3 regions of the Cobetia sp. 10Alg 146 genome follow, and region 1 is predicted to be linked to each of the others. Evidence: predicted binding sites of a transcription regulator. Region 1 holds the regulator's gene; each other region holds the start of a gene.
The links. The regulator sigma-54, encoded in region 1, starts transcription at its own class of promoters, with help from an activator protein. The targets are predictions, from matches to a motif close to TGGCACNNNNNTTGCTNT.
Positions count from the first base shown of each region.

Region 2: QD172_RS07330 (HAD-IIB family hydrolase) is a predicted target of sigma-54. The motif match lies at 4,226-4,243, and genes of this name have one in related genera.
Region 3: QD172_RS11040 (P-II family nitrogen regulator) is a predicted target of sigma-54. The motif match lies at 4,401-4,418, and genes of this name have one in related genera.

Region 1 is NZ_JARWKT010000002.1:570,055-576,310, forward strand. It holds gene lptC (LPS export ABC transporter periplasmic protein LptC) at 1-6, shown strand, start outside; gene lptA (lipopolysaccharide transport periplasmic protein LptA) at 105-683, shown strand; gene lptB (LPS export ABC transporter ATP-binding protein) at 680-1,426, shown strand; gene QD172_RS05460 (RNA polymerase factor sigma-54) at 1,781-3,229, shown strand; gene raiA (ribosome-associated translation inhibitor RaiA) at 3,828-4,136, shown strand; gene QD172_RS05470 (PTS sugar transporter subunit IIA) at 4,146-4,616, shown strand; gene rapZ (RNase adapter RapZ) at 4,713-5,627, shown strand; gene QD172_RS05480 (HPr family phosphocarrier protein) at 5,614-5,883, shown strand; gene mgtE (magnesium transporter) at 6,048-6,256, shown strand, end outside.
Region 2 is NZ_JARWKT010000003.1:297,669-303,924, forward strand. It holds gene QD172_RS07320 (sugar phosphorylase) at 1-1,874, shown strand, start outside; gene QD172_RS07325 (glycosyl transferase) at 1,993-3,204, opposite strand; gene QD172_RS07330 (HAD-IIB family hydrolase) at 3,246-4,142, opposite strand; gene QD172_RS07335 (TRAP transporter large permease subunit) at 4,446-5,747, opposite strand; gene QD172_RS07340 (TRAP transporter small permease) at 5,747-6,256, opposite strand, start outside.
Region 3 is NZ_JARWKT010000005.1:225,162-231,417, reverse strand. It holds gene QD172_RS11070 (DUF4105 domain-containing protein) at 1-601, shown strand, start outside; gene QD172_RS11065 (YifB family Mg chelatase-like AAA ATPase) at 630-2,168, opposite strand; gene QD172_RS11060 (hypothetical protein) at 2,521-2,802, opposite strand; gene QD172_RS11055 (hypothetical protein) at 2,966-3,124, opposite strand; gene QD172_RS11050 (hypothetical protein) at 3,329-3,607, shown strand; gene QD172_RS11045 (accessory factor UbiK family protein) at 3,693-4,067, opposite strand; gene QD172_RS11040 (P-II family nitrogen regulator) at 4,505-4,843, shown strand; gene QD172_RS11035 (ammonium transporter) at 4,876-6,123, shown strand.

The DNA.
Region 1 (6,256 bases):
CAGTGAGCGCGCCCCTGCATGCGCCGAATCCTCTCTCCCCGATTTCCGCTTCACGATGGCCTGAGTGATCGTGAAGCCTTACCAGTTCTGCCAAGGAGCACTCCATGACTTCAACGACTCTCACGCCCTTGACGGTCTGGCGCCAGACACTCAGACCCGGTGTCATGGCCCTTGGCCTGGCACTTGGCATGACGACGCTTTCCCCGACCGCACTGGCGCTGGACAGCGATGCCAACCAGCCGATCAACATTGCCGCCGACTCACTGTCACTGGATGACAAGGCCGGCACGGCCACCTATACCGGTCGCGTGGAAATGCGCCAGGGCAGCATGAAGCTGGATGCCGCGCGCGTGGACATCAGTCGCGCCGACAGCGGCGAGATTTCCCTGGTCAAGGCCACCGGCCAGCGCGCCTACATGGAGCAGAAACCCGATACCGACGAGCGACTGGTCAAGGGCTGGGCGAATACCATTCGCTACCACGCGCTGGAGCGTCGGGTGGAACTGGTCGGCGATGCCCGTCTGGAGAAAGGCGACGACACCTTCGAAGGTGGCTACGTGGAATACTTCCTGGACAAGCGCCAGGTCAATGCCAGCAATGGCAGCGATGCCTCATCCTCCGAGGGGTCACGCGTCCACATGACCCTGACGCCACGTGGCGCCAATGCCAGCAAGGATCAATGAGCATGACTGCTGCCAGCCCACGTACTCTCAGCGCTCGTCATCTGGCCAAGGCCTACAAGGGTCGCAAGGTCGTCAAGGACATCTCGCTGGAAATCCGCCAGGGTGACATCGTAGGCCTGCTGGGCCCCAACGGGGCCGGCAAGACGACCTCGTTCTACATGATCGTCGGCCTCGTGCGCTCGGATGCCGGTAGCGTGACCATCGATGACCACGACCTGTCCGGCGCCGCCATGCATCAGCGGGCTCGCGCCGGCATCGGCTATCTGCCCCAGGAAGCCTCGATCTTCCGCAAGCTCTCGGTATCCGACAACATCATGGCGATCCTCGAGACGCGCAAGGACCTGGATCGCAACGGACGCAAGGCACGCCTGGAGGAGCTGCTCAACGAGTTCAGCATCACGCATATTCGTGACAGTGCCGGCATGAGCCTTTCCGGCGGGGAGCGCCGCCGCGTGGAGATCGCTCGCGCACTGGCCACCGAGCCAGACTTCGTGCTGCTCGATGAGCCGTTTGCCGGCGTGGACCCCATCTCGGTGGGCGAGATCAAGAGCATCGTGCGCCAGCTGCGTGACCGCGGCATCGGGGTGCTGATCACCGATCACAACGTGCGCGAGACACTCGACATCTGCGATACCGCCTACATCGTGGGCGATGGCCAGATCATCGCGCATGGCGACGCCGACACCATCCTCGCCAACCAGCAGGTGCGTGATGTCTACCTGGGCCATGAGTTCAAGCTCTAGCCCGAGAGTGCCGTCAGCCTGGTAAGAGCCGTCAGCCTGGTAAGAGCCGTCAGCCTGACGAGAGCCGTCCGACCTCTTCTGCTCTCACCAGCACCCTCCAGCACCCGCCACTTCCTGCTTCACTGTCGGGGCCTCGTTCCCCGCCCCCTCACGCAAGCGCCTCGACAGGCGCTTGCGTGATCTCCCCGTGAACCCTCCTGCTCTGCCACACCTCACTCGAATGCATGACGTCCATACCACCTTGGTGGCAACATGGCATGCAAGTTGCTTGAATATTCTCGACTGCCCCTTGTCAGTGCCCCGACCCACGGTATAGCGTAGATGCACGTTCCTTTGCCGTGAATGACAGACCCCATGAAACCCACCTTGCAGCTTCGACTCGGCACTTCCCTGACCATGACCCCGCAACTTCAGCAAGCGATCCAGCTGCTGCAGTTGTCGACGCTGGACCTGCGTCAGGAGATACAGCAGGCGCTTGAGTCAAACCCCATGCTGGAGCTTGACGAGGAATACGAGTCGCTGGATGTCGCGGAGACACAGGACAAGAGCGAGATCTCCACCTCCGAGACCAACAGCGAGATTCCTGAAGAATACCCTCTCGACAGTGACTGGTCGGACCTCTACCAGGATCACGCAGGCAGCCTGACCAGTTCCGGCAGCGGAAGCTCGAGCGAGGACGGGCCGGACTTCGATCGCAACACCAGTGTCGAAAGCCTGCAGGACCATCTGCGCTGGCAGCTGGCGATGACGGACCTCGATGCGCGTGAACGGCAGATGGCGGAGAGTCTGATCGATGCGGTGGATGGGGCCGGCTACCTGAGCATGAGCCTGGACGAACTGGTCGATGGCCTGCGAGGTCAGGGACTGCCCGGCCTCAAGGCGTCGGAACTCGAGCAGGTCCTGCTGCGCCTTCAGCAGTTCGATCCCACCGGTGTGTTCGCTCGAGACCTGCGCGAATGTCTGCTGCTTCAGCTGGCCCTGCTGCCGGACGATCTGCCGCTGCTGGCCCAGGCCCGCCGTCTGGTGCGGCAATTCCTCGAGGCACTGGGCAATGACGATCGCAAGCTGCTCAAGCGTCGCCTGAGCCTGGATGATGATGAGCTGGATCACGTCATTCGTCTGGTACGGGCGCTCGACCCGCGCCCGGCGTCCGCCTGGGGCGAGCCTGCCAGTGATTACGTCATCCCGGACCTGCTGGTCCGTCATACGCGTCACGGCTGGCAGGTCGAACTCAACCCGGAAGCGCTGCCCAAGCTGCGTATCCAGCCGGAATATGCCGCCCTCATCAAGCGGGCCGACAAGTCCGCGGACAACACCTTCCTCAAGGACAATCTTCAGGAAGCCCGCTGGCTGATGAAGAGCCTGTCCTCACGCAATGACACCCTGCTCAAGGTGGGCCGCGAGATCATGGCGCGCCAGATCGACTTCCTCGAGCAGGGGGAAGAAGGCATGAAGCCGCTGATCCTTGCCAACATCGCGGAAGTGGTCGAGATGCACGAATCCACCATCTCGCGGGTGACCACCCAGAAATATATCCACACCCCGAGAGGCGTGTTCGAACTCAAGTTCTTCTTCTCGAGTCAGGTGGGTGGCAGCGGCAACGGTGACGCGCACTCCAGCACCGCGATCCGTGCGCGCATTCGCAAGCTGATCTCGGAAGAACCGGCGCGCAAGCCATTGTCCGACTCACGCCTGGTGGATCTGCTGGCCAGTGATGGCATCGAGGTAGCGCGCCGGACGGTCGCCAAGTATCGCGAGGCCATGGGCATCCCCTCCTCCAGCGAGCGCAAGCGCTTGGCGTGAGTCTCGACAACGGATACCCGCAGGCCAGCGGGCTCCACACGTCGGAGCGCTGAAGCTCGCCCCCTTGCACCTGCCATCCTGGCATCATCTGCCAATCGGTCGTCTGAATACCGGTTGGCAATGCCTGTCCTTGCGACTGCGTGAGTGACTTCACGCCCCAATTGCCTATTTTTCCAGCCACTTTTCTCCAGAGTGCTTTCTTTTTCCCTCACATCCCACGGACAGATAGCCAGGGGTCGCCACCGACTCCTGCCACACGAACGTCGACGTAAATGCTGACATTGGCCACAAACGGCCGGTTTCTCGAGCCCCATTCCGTCCGTGATGCGAGGCGATGCTCATGAAGAACCTGCTGATATCCCTCGCTGGGTTGAAGACAAGCCTTGCCCCACGATGCAGCGCAGCGTTGATCTTTGTTCAAAGCTTGGGCATTGTCGGGGTAGACGCTCGGTACACCGGCACCGCCGCTCTCGCCAGCAGATGATCGCCACGAGACCATGGCCGGAGTCAGAAAGTGGCCGCGCGTTCAATCAGGGTTTGCTCGCAGTCAAAAAGGGTTACAATTCAAAGGCAACCCGCTGGATAAAGGAGCGTGTCCATGCAAGTGAATATCACCGGGCATCATGTGGAACTCACCGATCCTCTCCGCGATTATGTCAACGAGAAGCTCGCTCGCCTCGAACGGCATTACGACAACATCACCAATGTTCAGGTGACACTGTCGATCGAGAAGGAACGCCAACAGGCTGCCTGCACCCTGCACGCCGCTGGCGCCGACCTCCATGCCCTGGCAGAAGACCCCAACATGTACGCTGCCATCGACGCGCTCGCCGACAAGCTGGACCGCCAGCTGGTCAAACACAAGGAAAAGTCCCAGGCTCGCTCTCAGGGCACCGGGACCCGTTGACCTTCTGCCATGACACTTGATCAGATCCTTCCCCCCGAGCGCACGCTCTACGGCGTCCCCGGGGGGAGCAAGAAGCGGGTGCTGGAATTCTTCAGCACCTTCATTGCTCAGAACATTCCCAGCCTGGACAGCCAAGAAGTCTTCTCGCGCCTGATCGGGCGCGAGAGACTGGGTTCGACGGGCATCGGCCACGGCGTGGCCGTGCCACATGCACGCAGTCCACACTGCAAGACCCCCATCGCGGCGTTCATGAAGCTCGGTGACCCCATCGACTTTGACGCCATCGATGGCGAACCCATCGATCTGCTGTTCGTGCTGCTGGTCCCCGAGGAGGCAGATGACACCCATCTCACTCTGCTCGGCCAGGTGGCGGAACTGCTCAACTCGCCCACCAACCGGGCAGCATTGCGCCAGGCAGACAGTCAGCGAGCATTGTTCGATGCCCTGACCTCGGCCATCGCCGAATTGCCGGCGCGCTGAACCTGCAAGCCCGGACTCGCTCCGGGCTTGTCGCTGACTGGCCTCAGGCACCCTCCGCTTTCACCTCATGCTGACCTCGCCCTGGGAGAGCACTCCATGAAGATCGTGATCATCAGTGGTCGCTCCGGTTCCGGCAAATCGATTGCCCTCCAGGCGCTGGAAGACATTGGCTACTATGCCATCGACAATCTGCCCGGCATGCTGCTGGCACCATTGGTCGAGCAGCTGGAAAAGGACAGCCCCACCCGCCGGCGCATCGCGGTCTCCATTGACGCGCGCAACCTCCCCGATGCCCTGAGTCGCTTCCCCGAACTGCTCGACAGCGTTCGTCAGAGCGGCATGGATGTGCAGGTCGTCTACCTGACCACGGACTCCCGTGTCCTGCTCGAACGCTATTCCGCGACCCGCCGCCGTCATCCGCTGACCCGCGACAATGACCGCACGCTGGCCGAGGCCATCGAGATCGAGCAGCAGACACTGGCCCCGATTCGTCAGAAGGCGGATCTGGTCATCGACTCGACCAACCTCAGCGTGCATGACCTGCGCTCGCGCATCACCGAACAGGTCGCACAGCATAGCTCTCGTCATCTGACACTCACCTTCGAGTCCTTCGGCTTCAAGCATGGCGTGCCGACCGATGCCGACATGGTGTTCGATGCCCGCTGCCTGCCCAACCCCTACTGGGACATCAATCTGCGCAGCGATACCGGTCGTGATGACAGCGTGGCGGAATTCCTGCAGCGCTACCCGGACGTCAAGGCAATGCAGGATGACATCGCCGGCTGGCTGGAACGCTGGCTGCCCGCCTATCAGGCCAGCAATCGCAGCTACCTGACCGTTTCGGTGGGCTGTACCGGCGGCCAGCATCGCAGCGTCTATCTCTGCGAGCAGCTGGCCGAACATTTCGCCAAGCAGCTTCCGGAAGTGCGTCTACGCCACCGGGAGCTGGGGATCCATACGGCCCTAGCGATCAGCGATACCCGTCAGGAGTCACACGATGCCCAGTCGTGAACTGGTTCTGACCAACAAGCGCGGGCTGCATGCTCGCGCTGCCACCAAGCTGGTCAACTGCTGTGCGCCCTTCGAGGCCACGGTCATGGTCAGTCACGGTGAGCGACGCGCCAACGCGGCCAACGTCATGGCGCTGCTGATGCTGGCAGCCCCGTGTGGCACGGCGCTGATCATCGATGTCGAGGGCGAACAGGCAGATGAGGCCCTGTCTGCGATCGAGTCCCTGTTCGAGGCGCGCTTCGAAGAGGAAGAATGACGCCGCCGCACCCCGTCTGACATCCCCCGCCCGCCGGCTTTCTGCCACTTTTTCCGCGCTGATTGCCCTATCGATAAGAAACAGTGTTTTCTTTTGTCGACGCGCCCCCCTGCGCCAATGGTAGAATCAACGCTGTCCTTCATGTCGACAGGGGAAGCCGACAGATGAGCAAGACGTCACGCAAACTCAAGCCAAGACTTGATCGCCTGTCACAGGCACTGGAAAGTGGCGAGCTGGATCAGGCAAGGCGCATGCTGAATCGCGGCCTGGCACCGGTGGACGTGGCCCACTTGCTGGAATCCTCCCCCCCCAAGGAGCGCAACCTGCTCTGGGAGCTGGTCGACGCCGAACTTCAGGGCGATGTGCTCCAATA
Region 2 (6,256 bases), on a different contig from region 1:
TGCCCGACATGCCACCTCCCGATCCTTCCACCTCTTCCTCACACGCCGCTCGACCGGGCCCACGCTCCCTGTCACACCCGCTCTCGAACGATGCCTTCGCCCGCCACGCCGAGACGCTGCTGGCGGTGATCTATCCCGAGCGCAAGGATGAGGTGCTGCGGCGTCTCGAGACACTGATGGAGCTGCATCGTTCGCGTCTTGCCCCCCGGGTTCCCGAGGGCGAACCGCTGTGGAGCGAACGCGATCAGTGGCTGATCACCTACGGCGACAGCGTGCAACAGGAAGGCGAGGCTCCGCTGGCCACCCTGAATGACTTCCTCGCGAGCCGTCTGGGTGACTGCCTCTCCGGGGTGCACGTCCTGCCCTTCTTCCCCTGGAGCAGCGACGACGGCTTCAGCGTCATCCACTACCGTGAGGTCAATCCGGCCCTCGGCGACTGGCAGGACATCCAGCGTCTGAGCGAGCAACGTGACCTGATGGCGGACCTCGTCATCAACCACTGCTCGCGGGAATCGCTGTGGTTCGCCGATTATCTGGCCGGCGTGCAACCCGGCCGCGATTACTTCATCGAGATGGACCCGGAAACGGACGTCTCCAGCGTGGTGCGACCACGCCCCTCGGCCCTGCTCACGCCGGTGCATACCCGTCGTGGCCTGCGTCATCTGTGGGCAACCTTCTCGGATGACCAGATCGACCTCAACTTCGCCAACCCCGACGTCCTGCTGGAGTTCATCGGTATCCTGCTCTATTACCTCGAGCAGGGCGCGCGCATGATCCGCCTCGATGCCGTGGCCTTCCTGTGGAAGCGTCTGGGCACCTCCTGCGTGCATCTGCCGGAGACGCATGCCGTGGTCCGCCTGCTGCGCGCCATCGTAGATCATCTGGCCCCCGGCAGCCTGCTGATCACGGAAACCAACGTGCCCCACGCCGAGAACATGTCGTATTTCGGCCTCGACCGCCTTTCCGAGCAGGACCTGACCTCCCTCGAGGGCAGCGCCCAGGCCGATGAAGCCCACATGATCTATCAGTTCACGCTGCCGCCGCTGACTCTGCATACCCTGACCTCCGGAGATGCCAGTGCACTGACCGAGTGGGCCGCCAGCCTGCCCTCTCTGCCGGCGGGATGCAGCTACTTCAACTTCACGGCCAGCCACGATGGCATCGGCGTGCGTGCGCTGGAAGGCCTGCTGCCGGACCATGAGCGCGATACCCTCGTGCGACTGGTGCACGACTTCGGTGGCTACGTCAGCATGCGCGCCAACCCGGGACGCGCCGACACCCCCTATGAGCTGAACATCAGCTATTTCGATGCCCTCAAGGGCACGCGGCGTGGACGGGACCCGTGGCAGATCGAGCGCTTCATCGCCAGTCAGACCCTGATGCTGAGCCTGCAGGGCATTCCCGGCCTCTATCTTCATTCACTGACCGCCACCCCCAATCACCAGGAAGGGGTCGAACGCGACGGGCATCTGCGCGCCATCAACCGCCGCAAGTGGCAGCGCGATGAACTGGAAGCCCTGCTGTCCAGCCCCAACACCGCGACCCATGAGGTCTTCCATGCCTTGAAGCGTCGCATGACGCTGCGCCGCGAGGAGCCGTGCTTTCACCCCGATGCCCATCAGCAGGTGTTCGACCTGGGGCCGGACTTCTTCGTCTTCGAGCGCGTCACCCACGAGGGACGCCGCCTGCTGTTCGCTCTCAATGTCACCGATCAGCCGCGTGTGCTGCCCTTGCCGGAAAGCTGGCAGGGCCTCGCATTGACCGACCACCTGTGTCATGACAAGGCCTTCGACCCCGCCATGGCGCGCCGCCCCTATCAGGCAGCCTGGCTGATGGAGCAGTCGGTGCGCCCACCGGCCATCGAGGTCGTCTGACCTGACGACGTGCCCGCCAACGACAACGGGGCTGCCAGTGGCAGCCCCGTTGTCGTTTTACCTTCCCGTGTCTGCCGCAACGTGCGTGACCCACGTGAGCGGTTGGTGAAAGGTGTCGTTACTGGTTGTCCAGCTCCACCGCTTCATGCATGCGCTCGAGCAGGTCCGGCACCGCGGACTGCACCCGGTTCCAGCTCGGAATGAAGGGCTTGTCACGCGGGTTGTCGAGGAAGGCGCTGCCGGCATCCATGATGTTGGCGGCGAACAGCTCCACTGCCGCTTCCTCGCTGTGACGATCCACCGTCAGGCCATTCATGACGGCGTCGTTGTAATAGGTCTCGATCAGATCCAGCGCGATACGATAGTAGGTCGCCTTGATGGTGCGGAAAGTCTCGCCGTGAATCTCGACCCCCAGCGTCGCCAGCTTGCGATACATGGCCTTGGCGATATCCAGACTCATGCGATTGAGGCCGCCCAGCGCATCTTCCTCGGACAGCGGCTGATGCTTGTGATCATAGGCATCGGCGATGTCCACCTGACACAGACGCTTGGTGGAATAGTTGCGATGCACCTCGGAAAGCACGCCGATCTCCAGCCCCCAGTCGCTGGGGATGCGAATGTCCGCCAGCACGTCGGTGCGCATCGAGAACTCACCGGACAGCGGATAACGATAGCTGTCGAGATAATCCAGATACGGCAGCGGGCCATAGACCTTCTTGAGCGCTCGGATCAACGGCGTGACCATCAGACGTGCCACGCGCCCATTGAGCTTGCCCTGAGCGATGCGCGAATAGTAGCCCTTGCAGAATTCGTAGTTGAACTGCGGATGGGCGACCGGGTAGATCAGGCGCGCTAGCAGGCCGCGATCATAGGTGACGATATCGCAGTCATGCAGTGCCACCGCCTCGGCGATGCCTGATGACTGCACGTAACCGGAGCAATACCAGACGTTGCGCCCCTTGCCGGCCTCCATCGGTGCCAGACCATGCTCGGTCAGCTCTTCATCTAGTGCACGCAGGCGCGGCCCGTCGTTCCACAGGATACGGTGATGCTGTGGCAGGTGAGAGAAGAACTCCTTGGCATGCTCGAACTGGTCGCGGTCGGCACGATCCAGCCCGATCACGATCTCGCTGAGATACGGCACCTGCGCCAGCTCATCGACGATGTGCTTGAGCGCGGGGCCTTCCAGCTCGGAATACAGCGACGGCAGAATCAGGCTCATCGGCCGCTTGCGGGAGAAGCGCATCAGATCCGCTTCAAGGTCCTCCACCGGACGGTCGGTCAGGTTATGGAAGTTGGTGATGATGCCATTCTGGTAAAAATCGCTCATGTCAGCTCCTTGTCATACCGAAGACACGCATCAGGCAGGCGTCAGGCGCGCAGGCCTCTGGATGTCCATTCTTCCGGCTGGCCATTGGCCAGCCAGTGACGCAATCCCTCGACCCATCCCTGCGGCCCGGGGTGATTGGCGCGAAAACAGCGGCGTTCATCCGCCAGTAGCGGATACTCGGCAAGCTCCCGATCGCGCTGTGAGGTATCACCGACGCCGGGGATCAGGACAGCGTTGTCGACCGCGGCCAGCAGTGGCAGGTCATTGGCGCCATCACCGAAGCCCAGTGTCCAGGGACGCACCCGCTCACAGAGCCGGTAGCGCGCGATCAGATAGCGCGCCGCCACCCCCTTGTCAGTGTCGCCCGTCACATGATGGAAACGCCCGCCCCGCGTCAGCTTGAGGCCATAGCTGGCCAGGCGCGTGCGGAATTCCTCGAGGCGCTCCGGCGCGTCCTGCCATACCAGCGGTTCACTGGCATCACGCTCCCCCGCCAGCGCCGCATCCGCCTCCCCCAGCCCCGTCAGCTCGCTGATTCTTGCCACCGACATCGCGGCAAAGCCTTCAAAGGCGAACTCCTCCCTCAATCCCTCCAGCACCTCGAGAATCGCGCGGCGCGGCATGGCCACCGCGATACGGCACAGGCCGTGCGCATCCGGGGCACTGGCCTCCTCCAGTGGATAGGCACTGAGCCAGGAGGCCGGCAGCGCCACGACGCCTCCGTTCTCGGCGATCCAGGGCTGACCCGCCAGCCCCAGCGAGCGCATCAAGGGCGTGAGTTCAGCCGCGGTCTTGGAGGTATTGGGCACGACCCAGGCGCCGCGAGCACGCAGGCGGGTCAGCCAGCTGCGCGCCGGACCCGGCGAGTAATCGTGATGGTCCAGCAGCGAGCCATCCAGGTCGGTCAGCAACAACAGCGGTGCTTGAGTCTCTGACATGTGAACTCTCCTCATGAAGTGCTGCAGCGTGCCAGGCATCCCCGCGGTGCGGTCTCGTTGCGCCAGGCAAGCCTGCCAAGAGCATTGCAGGGAATGTGCCAAGATGGTGCAGTCGCAATGACAGTCTGGCCTCTCAACTCTCAACTCTGATTCACTGCCGGCTTGCTTGCACCAACAATGAGCACAAATCCCCTGATGCATGTCGCGTCGCCACATTGCAGCGCAGACCTGTCGTCACGAACGACGACGCCCTCGCATCTGCGAGGGCGTCGAGTCTTCGGCCATCAGCAACATCTGTTGAGACTAGACCAGCCACAGTGACAGTTGCGGCCACAGCAGCAACATCGCCAGCACGCACAGCTGGATGGCGATGAACGGCAGCAGCGAGACGAAGATATCCTTGAGACTGATGCCTTCCGGTGCCACGCCTTTCAGATAGAAGGCGGCAGGCCCGAAGGGAGGCGACAGGAAGGACACCTGCATGTTGACCGCGAACAGCACGCCGAACCATACCGGGTCATAGCCAAGTTGGATGATGATCGGCACGAAGATCGGCAGGGTCAGCATCGCGATGCCGATCCAGTCGAGGAACAGCCCCAGCAGCAGCAGGATCGCCATCATCACCATGATGATCGCCAGCGGCGGGATATCGAGGCCGAGAATCATGCTCGACACGAAGCGGTTGCCGCCCATCAGGTTGTAGACCCCGACCAGCGCCGCCGCCCCGATACCGATCCAGATGATCATGCCGCAGGTGTTCATGGTCTGGGACAGCGCACGCTGCATCAGGGTGATGGAGAATTCACCCCGCAGCATCACCGCCACCAGCACGCCGAAGCTGCCCATCGCCGCTGCCTCCGTCACCGAGGCCACCCCGCCATAGATGGAACCCAGCACCAGTCCCGCGATGATTGCCGGCACGCCGACGGCCTTGAGCAGCTCACGCTTGCTCTGGAAGCTGGCACGCCGTTCCTCCTCGGGCATCACCGGCCCCAGCGCGGGATTGCGCAGGCAGCGGATCAGCACATAGAGGATATAGCTTGCCATCAGCACGATGGCCGGGGTGATCGCCGCGGTGAACAGATCGGCAATCGACTGGTTGGCGATCAGGCCATAGATGATCAGCACGATGGAGGGCGGCATCATGGTGCCCAGCGAGCCCCCGGCACACACCACGCCGATGGCGATGTGCTTGTCATAGCCGAGCCGGAGCATCTGCGGCAGCGCCAGAATCCCCAGCAGCACGATCTCGCCGCCGATGATGCCGGACATCGCCGCCAGGAAGAACGCCACCACGATGGTCTGGATCGCCACACCACCCGGCAGGCGTCCGGCCATCACGCGCATGGCATTGAACAGGTCCTTGGCGATGCCGGAGCGATCCAGCAGCGAGGCCATCAACACGAACATCGGCACCGCCACCAGCGAATACTCGGTGACGAAGCCATAGACACGACTGGTGACCAGCGGCAGCGCCATCGGGCCGAACCAGCCGAAGGTGTAGGCCAATGCCACCAGCCCGGTGACGAAGGCCAGCGGCAGGCCCGTGACCAGCAGCGCGAAGATGCCGCCGACCAGCAGCATGGTAGCCGTTGCGATATCCATCAGCGCTGCTCCTTGTCTGACGTGGTACGCGTCTCTTGTGCCGTGTGGGCAGCGGCGTCACTTTCCCCTTCGGGCGGACGGGGAGAGAAGAAGGTCTGGTAGAGATGCCACAGCGCCTGCAGGGTCATCACCGCCAGCGCGAACAGGATCACGCCCTTGGTCAGCGCTGGAAACGGCGGGTTCCACGAGGTACCGGAGCGCTCCAGCTGCCATTCGCCCAGCGGGCTGTGCGAGGCGCGCCAGAACATCACCCAGCCTGCGTAACTCATCGCCATGCAGAACACGAGCGTCATCACGTCATTGAAGCAGTCCAGCACGTAGCGAAAGCGCGTGCCGACCAGGTCGTAGAGCACACGCACGCGAATATGGCGGTTGTTGGCCAGCGCCGCCGGCCCGCCCAGCGCGAAGCTGGTCGCGACCAGAAAGATCACCGTCTCGTGGACCCAGGAGGTCGGCGAGTCGAGGCCATAGCGCATCACCACCTCGAACACGCTGATCGCCATCGCCAG
Region 3 (6,256 bases), on a different contig from region 1:
GGTGGATCTGTTGACCAGTCACTGGATGGGGCCGCAGATCGCTCATACGCTGGTCAGCTTCGGTTTCGCCGATGGACGCCATCTGGCCTTCTCGGTGGAAATCCGCAAGGAGCGTGACGAAGCCTTCTCGACACTGGGCGGGATGTTCAAGGAGTACGAACTGGCGGTGATCGCCGCTGACGAGCGCGACATCATCCGCGTGCGCAGCAACGTGCGCGGGGAGCAGGTGCATCTCTATCGGGTGCAGATGCCGCGCGAACTGATCCGCGAATTGCTGCTGGCCTACGTCGACGAAGCCGAGACATTGCGCACTCAGCCACGCTTCTACAACACCGCCACCAGCAACTGCACCACCCTCGTCTACGCAATGATGACGCGCCTCACCGACGGCCTGCCGCTGGACTATCGACTGCTGCTCTCCGGCTATCTGCCGGAATATGTCGCGGACCAGGATGCCCTCAGTGACGCCGCGCCCTTCGCCGAGCTCAAGGCCAGAAGTCTGATCAACCCTGCCGCCATCGCCGCCGACGAGCACCCGGACGGCGACTTCTCGCGCCTGATCCGTGAGGGCATCCCCGGCGCGGACAGCCCGTCCTTCTGAACGGGCGACGCGGCCCAACAGGCAGTGCTCAGGCGCTGCGCTGTTCCGCTCCCGGGCGGGCCGGGTCTCTCCCCATCATGCGGTCCAGCTGACGATAGCCGATGGCTTCCATCAGCTGGGGCCGCTGCACGCCATCCTGCGCAATGAGATCGCTCAACGTCAGCGCGACACGCAAGACCCGGTGATAGGCACGCGCCGAGAGATTGAGACGCGACAGCACGCCGGCCAGCCACTGACGCTCGCCGTCCTCCAGCTGGCAGGCGGCTTCCAGGGCATGGGTGTCGAGATGGGCATTGAGCCCGCCGCGGGCCAATTGACGAGCGCGGGCTGCCAGCACCCGTTCGCGCACTGCGTCCGAGGCCTCACCGGGGGTCGCGGACGTCAGCTCCTCAGCAGGCAGTCCCGGTACCTCGACCTGCAGATCGATACGGTCCAGCAGCGGGCCAGACAGGCGCGCCTGATAGCGCTGGATCTGGGCCGGCGTGCAACTGCAGTTGCGACGGCTGTCACCAAGATAGCCGCACGGGCAGGGGTTCATCGCCGCCACCAGCTGGAAACGTGCCGGGAAGCGCCGCTGGTGGCTGGCACGCGAGATGAGGATGCGGCCGCTCTCCAGCGGCTCACGCATCACTTCCAGCACACCACGATCAAATTCCGCCAGCTCGTCCAGAAACAGCACGCCATGATGGGCCAGCGACACCTCTCCCGGACGCGGTCTGGAGCCACCCCCGACCAGCGCGACACCACTGGCGGTATGATGCGGCGCCCGGAAGGGCCGCTGGCCCCAGCGCTCCATGATCGGCATCCCGCAGACCGAGCGTACCGCCGCGACTTCCAGGGCCTCGGCCTCCCCCAGCGGCGGCAGAATGCCGGAGAGGCGACTGGCCAGCATCGTCTTGCCCGTACCCGGCGGCCCCGCGAACAGCAGGTTGTGGCCTCCCGCAGCGGCAATCTCCAGCGCACGCCGCGCCTGATGCTGGCCACGCACCTCGCTCAGGTCCGGCTCCGGGAGTCGCGCCTGAGGAGTGACGGAACAGACATGCGGCATGATCCTCTCACGCCCGAGAAGGTGCGCCACCAACTCCAGCAGATGGCCCACGGACAGCACATCCAGCTGTTCCGCCAGCGCGGCCTCATCGGCATTGCCACGCGGCACCACCAGGGTGCGCCCGGCCTTGCGACAGCAGAGCGCAGCAGGCAGCACGCCAGTAACGGAGCGAATGCTGCCATCGAGTGCCAACTCGCCCAGACACTCGATCTGCGCCACGGCCTCTTCCGGCACCTGACCGGATGCCACCAGGATGCCCAGTGCGATCGGCAGATCAAAGCGCCCACCCTCCTTGGGCAGGTCAGCCGGGGCCAGATTGAGGGTGATTCGGCGCGCTGGAAACTCGAAGCCTGCATTGAGCAATGCGCTGCGCACTCGCTCACGACTTTCCTTCACCGCCGCTTCCGGCAAGCCAACGATGGAGAGCCCCGGCAGCCCGTTGGAGAGGTGTACCTCTACCTGCACCTCCGGGGCTTCAAGACCAAGAGATGCGCGCGTGCGCAACATTGCCAATGACATGAGTCTTCCCTGCGTGATGCCGCCTCTCTGCTGCACGGCGCAATCGGAGCAGGCACCCGCCTGCCATGAGCGCGAGGGCACGATACCGGTGCCATCTCCTCCAGCATGGCAAATCTCATACCTGCCAGCGTGCACACGACTCAACGCTTGGCGATGCGGCACTCCTCAAATGTCACTCGCGCTGCCGGACACGGCATGTCCTCACTGCACCGCAACGGTATTATCAGCGATTCGAGCCACCCGTTTCATAATTTTCATTACGCCACTAACCCCTAGAATTACTGGATACGTAATGAAAATACCGACCGTGGATAAAATTACATAAACCCCTCGACAGGGCATTTCCCAGCGCTCAAATATCCATCATCTGGCAACGCCAAACCCTATCGATATGGACACCGAGCCGCACCACCTCATCGAAGCGTGACGCATTACACTCTGAATCAACACTTGAGGGCGACATCAGCCCTCCTCCAGCACCCGGCCAGACCGGCGAAACAGGCGGCAGAGAGGCAATATCGTCACCCAGAACGGGCAAGGCACCCGCACGATGAACCAACGGCAGCGTTTCCCGTCGACATCGCGGCATGAATTTCATGAAGAGCTTCATGAAGAACTTCACGAAGTAGTTCACGGAGATGTTCATGAAGAAGTGAATGGAGAAACGCCCTGGCATGACTCAGGAGGCTGGGCTCAAGAGAAGAGGCGCGGGGGAAGGGAGTGCCTTTCCCGAGAGTCACGCAGGCCCCACCAAATGCCAGCCTCCATCGATGCGCCGGACTGACTGCCGTGTCTGCTCAGCTCGAGACATTCATGCGGACTGAACGTTGAAAATAGCCCATCAACCGGCTTTTTCCATGAAATAGCGCGCGTTCTAGCAGATATTTCACGAAGTTGGCGACATGGAGCACCTGACGGATCACCAGCCCTCGGGCCTGCACCAGAAGAGTGCTCATGGAACATACAAGGCGGTACTCCAGGCGCTACAGGAGTGCCTCAAGAGGGGGACTGCTGGTATATTTGATCGGTTGTCTCGGCCCTGCTGATACAACCGCCAAGCTGTCTCAAGGAGGCCACCCAAGGGTGGCAGAGAATCGTCCAACCCACGGAAAGGGCCAGCCATTCAGGACGACTTCGGCTTGTTTCAGGAGTAACACCTCATGCAAGACATGCTTGCCTCGCTGGCACCCATGGCGGACATCATCGGCATGCTCGGCACCTCTCTGGTGGTCGGTGCCTTCTTTCTGCTGCAGATTGGCAGGCTCGATGCACGCAGCCTGGCCTATAACCTCATGAATCTGAGCGGGGCGATCCTCTTGTTGATCAGCCTGTGCATCAACTTCAATCTCGCCAGCTTCGTGATCGAGGTGTTCTGGATCGTGGCATCTCTGGTGGGCCTGGTTCGCTGGTTGATGGGATCTCGTCCACAGACGGTCTGACCTGCCCGGCACCCGCCTCATGCGACGGACACAAAAAAACCGCCACACCTCGACGGGTGTGGCGGTTTTTTTGGCAGCATGCCATTCAGGCGTCGCGTTGACGCTCGATCTCCTCGGCGTGGCTGGCGGCTTCCCGCTTTGCCAGCGCGGCCTCTCCCTCATCGTCCACCGCCACGGCAGGCTCGGTGGTCGACGCAGCACCCGCCACCAGTCCCTGCTTCTCCAGCAGCGCCTCAAGTGCGATGACCTGCTTCTCCAGCGACTCCACACGCCCGCGAGTCCGCGTCAGCACATCCATCATGATGTCGAAGTCCTCGCGCGACACCAGTTCCATGCGATCAAAGGCGCTGCGCATCACGCCCTGTACGGACTTCTGCAGCTCTTCCGGGCCGTGCGAGGCGTCCTGGAGGCGCTCACCGATCTGCTGGGCCATACGCCCGATGACGTCGTTCTTGAACATGCTCCACCTCAGCCATTGCAAGCCGACGGGCCCATCATGGGGCTGTCGGTCAGAGAAAAGGATCTCCCCGAAACGTGGGGGACATCATGTCATGTTGCAAGGATACGCAACCCGCTGGCCTGACGCATGTCTCGACCCCGAATCTCTCGCAACCGACGGCAGGCACCGGCCCTTGTGCACCATATTAGCGCTATCTCCTACCTCGAAAGCCGCAATTCAGGCACCAAAGCGGTGCATCGCCATGGCGTTCTCCTTGCCGTCATTTTTGGCCTTGCTGCGGAGCTGCTTTTTCCCTCAGCACAACTAGATGAATTTAAAGATTTTTTAACCTCATGGCATACCTCGTGCGATGCACTTGTCAGGAACAGGCCACCAGCAGTGTCTGATTGGCCGCACTCAACATGACAGATCATTGCGGTAGCAAACGGGGGCAGCACATGAAACTGATCACCGCCATCATCAAACCCTTCAAGCTGGACGACGTGCGTGAAGCGCTGGCCGACAACGGCGTGCAAGGCATCACGGTCACGGAAGTGAAGGGCTTCGGGCGACAGAAGGGCCACACCGAGCTGTATCGCGGCGCCGAGTATGTCGTCGACTTCCTTCCCAAGGTCAAGATTGAAGTAGCTGTTGATGACAGCAGTGTGGAAACGGTGCTGGACGCCATCACCCAGGCAGCCAACAGCGGCAAGATCGGCGACGGCAAGCTGTTCGTCACCCCGCTGGATGACGTGATCCGTATCCGTACCGGTGAACGCGGCGCCGATGCTGTCTGAGCCCCGCGCACAATAATAAAGGAGAATCCCGCATGAACGAGATCATCGAGGTCAAGTACGCACTTGATACCTTCTATTTCCTGGTCTGTGGCGCCCTGGTGCTGTGGATGGCTGCCGGCTTTGCCATGCTGGAAGCTGGCCTGGTACGCGCCAAGAACACTACCGAGATCCTGACCAAGAACGTGGCGCTGTTCGCCATCGCCTGCACCATGTACATGGTGGTCGGTTACCACATCATGTACTCAAGCGCCGAAGGCGGCTTCCTGCCGAGCCTGGGCTTCTTGATCGGCGCCGAGAATACCGCTGAGGAAGCGCTCGCTTCCGGTGGCGACATCTACTACAGCGCGCGTTCCGACTTCTTCTTCCAGGTGGTGTTCGTGGCGACCGCCATGTCCATCGTCTCCGGTGCAGTCGCCGAGCGCATGAAGCTGTGGGCCTTCCTGGCCTTCGCCGTGGTCATGACGGGCGTCATCTACCCGGTCCAGGGTTACTGGACCTGGGGTGGCGGCTTCCTGAGCGAAGCGGGCTTCAGTGACTTCGCCGGCTCCGGCATCGTGCACATGGCAGGCGCTTCCGCCGCACTGGCTGGCGTGCTGCTGCTGGGGGCTCGCAAGGGCAAGTACGGCAAGAACGGTGAGATCAACGCCATCCCGGGCTCCAACCTGCCGCTGGCGACCCTGGGCACCTTCATCCTGTGGCTGGGATGGCTGGGCTTCAACGGCGGCTCCGAGCTGGTGCTGTCCAACATCGATGAAGCCAACGCGGTCGCTCAGGTCTTCGTCAACACCAACGCCGCTGCCTGCGGGGGTGTCATCGCTGCCCTGATCCTCGCCCGCCTGTGGTTCCGCAAGGCTGACCTGACCATGGCCCTCAACGGCGCCCTGGCTGGCCTGGTCGCCATCACCGCTGGTCCGCTGGCACCGAGTGTCGGTGCTGCCACCCTGATCGGCGCCGTCGGTGGCCTGCTGGTGGTGTTCTCCATCGTCGGCCTCGACAAGCTCAAGCTCGACGACCCGGTCGGTGCCATCTCCGTCCACGGTGTAGTCGGTCTCTGGGGTCTGATGGCAGTGCCGCTGACCAATGACGATGCCACCTTCTCCGCACAGCTGCTGGGCGCCGTGTCCATCTTCGCCTGGGTATTCATCGCAAGCTTCGTGGTCTGGCTGGTCATCAAGACCATCATGGGACTGCGCGTCAGCGAAGAGGAAGAGTACGAAGGCGTCGATCTGGCGGAATGTGGCATGGAGGCGTATCCGGAATTCACCTCCAGCCGCAAGTAATCAAGGATCGAGACTCACGCGACACCCAAAGACTCCCGCCACCTGGCGGGAGTCTTTTTTCCTGACCGGATAAGCGGTGTATGCTTGAGCAATAGGGGCTGGCGTGGCGAGCAGCAACGCCACCCGCACCATC